Linked DNA regions of Kaistia algarum. The protein of the gene in region 2 binds, or shares a complex with, the protein of the main gene of each other region. Links are inferred from orthologs where the notes say so. Each region holds a gene or a part of one and is shown on either strand. Other genes may lie near its edges.

What was found. The genes of interacting proteins can lie anywhere in the genome.
Region 1: the proteins of eno (region 2) and OSH05_RS17020 are in contact, whole or in part, in a solved structure (PDB 2FYM), measured with the Escherichia coli proteins. The link is inferred for Kaistia algarum from one-to-one orthologs.

Annotation. Positions count from the first base shown.
Region 1 is NZ_JAPKNJ010000002.1:811,464-814,863, reverse strand. What follows is about bases 97-3,400. They hold OSH05_RS17020 (Rne/Rng family ribonuclease), read right to left. Parts: upstream 3,048-3,400; coding sequence 297-3,047; downstream 97-296. UniProt on the Escherichia coli protein: Endoribonuclease that plays a central role in RNA processing and decay. Required for the maturation of 5S and 16S rRNAs and the majority of tRNAs. Also involved in the degradation of most mRNAs.
Region 2 is NZ_JAPKNJ010000002.1:386,132-389,145, reverse strand. The notes cover bases 97-3,014. They hold eno (phosphopyruvate hydratase), read left to right. Parts: upstream 97-875; coding sequence 876-2,153; downstream 2,154-3,014. Other genes in these bases: OSH05_RS15090 (helix-turn-helix domain-containing protein), read left to right, coding at 2,473-3,014; OSH05_RS15100 (hypothetical protein), read left to right, coding at 97-706. Also shown: more of OSH05_RS15100, read left to right, coding at 1-96. UniProt on the Escherichia coli protein: Catalyzes the reversible conversion of 2-phosphoglycerate (2-PG) into phosphoenolpyruvate (PEP). It is essential for the degradation of carbohydrates via glycolysis.

The sequences.
Region 1 (3,400 bases), 430 kb from region 2 along the record:
TATGGCGCCACGCGCTGGCCAAGTCAAAGCCCTCGGCCGGCGAGTCCCCGATCGACGCTCTCTTGCGCTCATCCGTCGCGGTGCGCCCCAAGAGACCGGCGGCCGCGACGTGCCTCGTCCTCGATCTTTGAAATGCAAAAGGCCCGCGCGAACCGCGCGGGCCTTTTGCACGACGGCCTAGATCGCCGTGCGTCCTACCGGACGCGAAGAGGCAATCTATCTCTTTGTCTTCGCATCGGATGGACCCGAAAACCGGATTCCACTTTTCGGTCCGATGCTCTAGCCGCTCGAAGCGTCTAGCGACGCTGCCACCAGCCGCCCCGCTTGGGCCGGCTGTCCTCGACTGGCGCCTCGGGCTCGGCCGGAGGCTGGGTATTGGGCCCGTCGACCATGGATTCGTCGTCTAGGCCTTCCGGATCGGCGCTCTGACGCGAGATCACATCCTCGGTGGTGATATGAAGTCCCTGGGCCTCGTCTTCGGGCTCATCGTCTTCCGTATCGCCGACCTCTGGCATGTCGAGTTCCGGCTGGTCGTCGATTGGGTCGAACAGCGGAACCTCCATCTCCCCGACATCGGCGACGGGGATATCGTCCGCGATCAGGCGGTCGCCGGCATCCTCGGGGTCGATGTCGCGAATGCCTTCCGGCTCGACTTCGATGAAGCCCTCGGACTGCACTTCGCCGGTTTCGTCGAGTTCGAGTGCCGCCTGTCCCGATTCGCCGGCTGCCTCGTCCTCGCTGCCCTCGACATCGCCGGGTGCCCGGCGGCCGCGACGGCCGCCCCGACGTCCGCGGCGGCGGCGGCGGCGGCCTTCCTCGGTGTCGTTCGCATCGCCGGCTTCACCCTCGCGGGCCTCGACCGGTTCAGCGTCGGCACTGTCTTCGCCGGCATCTTCGCCAGTCTCGTCGTCGGCGGTCTCTGCGTCGCCGGCTTCGCCTGCGGCGGCATCACCCGGCACGACAGCGCCGTCGGCACCCCGACGACGCCGACGACGGCGGCGCTTGCGGCGCGCTCCGTCTTCGCGCTCGGCGCTGGCCGTCGAGGGCTCAGTCTCGGTCGCCTCGGCTTCGACCTCGACCTCGGCTTCCTCTTCCGCCTCGGCGGCTTCCTCTTCCGGCTCGATCGAATCGGGCTGCACGATCACAGGCGGCGGCGCGGGCAACTCACGCGGCACGACGGGCTCGCCGCGCTCCAGCGTGTAATGCGCTGCGGAGGCAACGGTCTCGTCCGCCAGAATGGTGATCGAGATGCCGAAGCTCTGCTCGATCTCCGCGAGATGGGTGCGCTTCTGGTTGAGGATATAAAGCGCGACGACGGTGCGCGTGCGGATGATCAGATTGTGGGTCGCACCCTTGAGCAGGCCGTCCTCGATCGAACGCAACACATGCAGCGCGACCGATGCCGGCGCACGGACATGGCCGGTGCCATGGCAGTGCGGGCAGACCTCCATCGAGCTTTCGACGACGCCGGTGCGAATGCGCTGGCGCGACATTTCCATCAGGCCGAAATGCGAGATCCGGCCGACCTGGATGCGCGCGCGATCGTTCTTCAGCGCCGTCTTGAGCTTGTTCTCGACCGCCCGGTTGTTGCGCTTCTCCTCCATGTCGATGAAGTCGATGACGATAAGGCCGGCGAGATCGCGCAGGCGCAACTGGCGCGCCACTTCCTCGGCCGCTTCCAGATTGGTCTGGTAGGCGGTGTCTTCGATATTGTGCTCGCGCGTCGAGCGGCCCGAATTCACATCGATGGCGACGAGCGCCTCGGTCTGGTTGATCACCAGATAGCCGCCGGACTTCAGCGTTACCTGGGGTGAGAACATCGCGTCGAGCTGCGCCTCGACGGCGTAGCGCGCGAAGATCGGCTGCGTCTCGCGATAGGGCTGAACATTCTTGGCATGACTCGGCATGAGCATGCGCATGAAGTCCTTGGCCTCGCGATAGCCGTCATCGCCGGCGACGAGAACCTCGTCGATGTCCTTGTTGTAGAGATCACGGATCGACCGCTTGATCAGGCTGCCTTCCTCATAGACGAGGGTCGGCGCCGCCGAACGCAGCGTCAGCTCACGGACATTCTCCCAAAGGCGCAGCAGATATTCAAAGTCGCGCTTGACCTCGGCCTTGGTGCGCGAGGCGCCGGCCGTCCGGAGGATGACGCCCATGCCTTCCGGCACTTCGAGATCCTGCGCGACTTCCTTAAGCCGCTTGCGGTCGGCCGTGTTGGTGATCTTGCGCGAAATGCCGCCGCCGCGGGCCGTGTTCGGCATCAGCACGGAATAACGACCGGCGAGCGAGAGATAGGTGGTGAGCGCCGCGCCCTTGTTGCCGCGCTCTTCCTTCACGACCTGGACGAGCAGCACCTGGCGGCGCTTGATCACTTCCTGAATCTTGTATTGGCGGGCACGGGCGCGCCGCCGCTCCGGAAGCTCCTCGAGCGCGTCCTCGGCACCGACCGATTCGACCTGGTCCTCGGGATGCTCTTCCTCGGCGCCGACCTCTTCGACATGGCTGTCGGAAGCGGGCGCGTCGAGTTCGGGATGATCGTTGTCCGTGCCTTCCGCGTCGTTGGTCTCGGTCCCCTCGGAAGCGGCCGACGCTTCGTCGGACGAACGCGCTTCATCGGAGGCAGTGCCCTCCGCTGGCTCGCCACTTTCGGACGGTGATTCGGAAACCTGGTCGGATCCGGCTGCGGCCTGGCGGCTCGACGAACGGGGCTGGCGGCGAGCGCTCTGGCGCGTCGCCCGCTCTTCCGCCTCGCGCTCTTCAGCCTCTTCGGCGTCGATCAGCGCCTGACGGTCGGCGACGGGAATCTGGTAATAGTCCGGGTGGATTTCGGAAAAAGCCAGGAAGCCGTGGCGATTGCCGCCATATTCGACAAAGGCGGCCTGCAGCGACGGCTCGACGCGCGTGACCTTGGCTAGATAGATATTGCCACGCAGCTGCTTGCGGCTCGCGGACTCGAAGTCGAATTCCTCGACCCGGTTGCCGCGCACCACCACCACCCGAGTCTCCTCGGGATGGGTGGAATCGATGAGCATCTTGTTCGCCATATTGAAAACTCTCCGGGGCCTCCGCGCGCGAGGCTGCGGCCGGCGCAGTGCGCCGATGCCGCGCTGGTCGCGCGGAGACGATTATGGGGGAAGAAGAAGGATAGGAGCGCGCGTTCCCCCGCCGGACCCATCGACGCCCCGGCGCCGGAACGGTCCGGTACCTTGCTGGCGGAGAGGGGAAATATCGGCAGAACCATGAATACGCGCTTGAAACCTGTACTTCGCGGGGGCGCGGGGACGGCGCCTCCAAGGGGAGACAGGCGAGCCTAGCAAGCCCGCTGTCTTGACCGCAGGCGACCCTCAAAATGCGCGTGGAAAATAGGAACGCCATGCGCGGCGAGGATGCCTGTCCC
Region 2 (3,014 bases):
AGCCGTGATGCCAGGGGATCAGCCGAACGGCCTGCTGGCGGACACGTTCCCGCCGATCGCGGCGCTGCAGACCCGCATGTTGAACGACATCCAGGCGGGGTTGGGACGCGTGGAGCAGACGACGACCGCCATCGATGCGACGACGCGCGAGACCAAGGCGTCGGCGGACCGGATCGAACAGCAGACCGCCTCTATCGCCGATGACGTCCGCAATCTGGCGGACGCCGCAGACCCGGTGGTGGCGGCGCGCAAGGCGATCGTCGCCGCCGGCTTCACGCCGGATCTCTCGGGCTATATCGCGGCCGTCTCCTCCGGCTCCATGGCCCAATATCAATTCGTCGATACGGGCCTTCCGATCTCGGTCGAGGATTTCGAGGCGGCGCTGCTGCGCTTTCGCTACGACACGCCGGAATTCAGCAATTTCATCGCTGGGCCGCTCGTCTATGACAGCCGCTTCCGGTCGGTCCGCACGGCGTTCAACGCTGTATCCTCCAACGCCCCGAAGGGCGTTCTCGACGTATCCGGAATTTTTCAGGCCGCTTGCGGCCAAGGCGGCGACAGCTTTCTAGACAAGCTCTACCGCTTCAATCTGGCCGACCAATGCAGCGACCGGAGCGCCTGGCTCGAACAGGCGAGCGGCCTGCTCAAAGCGATGGGCGGCAGTCTCTATCCGCGTGTCCCTACCCTGAGCCTCTCGAAAGGTTGAACGCAAGCCGGCCGCAGGTGACGCGCCTTCATGAAACCGTCGCCATTGCGCTCCAAGCCTGACGATCGAGGATTGGCGCGGCCGCGCGGGGACTTCCCCAATACACAGTGCCGGGATAGAAGCGGCCGACAGCCTTTCCTTCCGAGCCACCGCCCAAACGGGGATTCCCATGACCGCGATCATCGACATTACCGCCCGCCAGATTCTCGACAGCCGCGGCAACCCGACCGTCGAGGTCGATGTGCTGCTTGAGGACGGCTCGCTTGGCCGCGCCGCCGTTCCGTCGGGCGCCTCGACGGGTGCGCATGAGGCGGTGGAACTGCGCGACGGCGACAAGTCGGTCTATCAAGGCAAGGGCGTCCTCAAGGCGGTAGAAGCCGTCAACACCGAGATCTTCGATGCCATCGGCGGCATGGAAGCCGAGGAGCAGAGCCTCATCGACACGACGATGATCGAGCTCGACGGCACGCCGAACAAGTCGCGCCTCGGCGCCAATGCGATCCTCGGCGTATCGCTTGCCCTCGCCAAGGCCGCTGCCGAAGCTTCGGGCCAACCGCTCTACCGCTATGTCGGCGGCGTCAATGCCAAGGTGCTGCCGGTGCCGATGATGAACATCATCAATGGCGGCGTGCATGCCGACAATCCGATCGACTTCCAGGAATTCATGATCCTGCCCGTCGGCGCGCCGACGTTGGCTGAAGCCGTGCGCTGGGGCTCCGAAGTCTTCCACACGCTGAAGAAGGCGCTGAAGGACGCGGGCCACAACACCAATGTCGGCGACGAGGGCGGCTTTGCGCCGAACCTGCCGTCCGCCGTCGCGGCGCTCGATTTCGTCGCGAAGTCGATCGAGAAGGCCGGCTACAAGCTCGGCGAGGACATCTATCTCGGCCTCGATTGCGCCGCGACCGAGTTCTTCAAGGACGGCAAGTATAATTATGAGGGCGAGGGCGTCGTACGCACCATCGACGAGCAGATCGACTATCTTGCCGATCTCGCCTCGAAATTCCCGATCATCTCGATCGAGGACGGCATGAGCGAGGACGACTGGGCCGGCTGGAAGGGCCTGACGGACAAGATCGGCGACAAGGTCCAGCTCGTGGGCGATGATCTCTTCGTCACCAACACCACCCGCCTCTCGCGCGGCATCAAGTCGGGCACGGCGAATTCGATCCTGGTCAAAGTCAACCAGATCGGCTCGCTGACCGAGACGCTTGATGCCGTCGCCATGGCCCACAAGGCGGCCTACACCGCCGTCATGTCGCACCGCTCGGGCGAGACCGAGGATTCGACCATCGCCGATCTCGCCGTCGCCACAAATTGCGGACAGATCAAGACCGGCTCGCTCGCCCGCTCGGACCGGACCGCGAAGTACAACCAGCTGATCCGCATCGAGGAGCAACTGGGCATCCAGGGCCAGTATGCCGGGCGCAGCATCCTGAGGGGCTGATTCGGATCGCCAAGCGCCTTCGGCCGGTGCGGCATCCGCCCTGGCCGAAGGCGGATTGATAAGGCAACCGGGACATCAGGCACAGTTTCGGGATGCTGTGCAAAGCCGCTCGGTGCAAAAGTCGATCGCCCCGCGCTTTTGTTAGCCCCGCGTGAAAATTCCGGTTGTCCCGCGCGAGGATATCGCGCCAAACTCGTTCAAAATCACGGGAAACTCGTTCGGAACCGCCGAGGCGGCCAGCCGTTCGATTGTTTCAGATGACCGACGGCCCCGCATGGGCTCCTTGGCGGCTGGTTCCCGAATTGCGATCGAGGGCAGGATGAACGGGTCGGCGTTGAAGATCGGAGCGAAGATCCGAGAGGCGCGGCGCCACCGTCGTCTGACGCTACAGCGCGTCTCGTCGAAGTCCGGACTTTCGATTGGCTTTCTGAGCCAGGTCGAACGGGACATCACCCGTCCGTCGCTGAGTTCGCTGGTGACGATCGCGCGCTCGCTCGACCTGCCCGTCAGCGCCTTCCTGCATAGCCCCGACCTGCCGACCGCGGTCTCCCGGGCCGACGGCCGCCATGCCTATCCGATGCGCCACGGCGGCCCCTCGGTCGAGCAGCTCTCGACGACGTTTCCGGGCCAGCTGCTGAACGCGACCAAGCTCCATGTGCCGGCTCGCCACCGCAGCAATATTCTTTCCTTCGAGGGTGAGCAGGTCGTCTATGTCCTGACCGGGACTGTCCGCTACAAGCTGGACGACACCATCTACGAACTTCAGGCCGGCGACGCCTTTCATTTTTCGACCAGACAGCCCTATGAGATCGTCAATCCGACCGATGATCATGCCGAATTGTTGGCTATCGGCACGGAGCC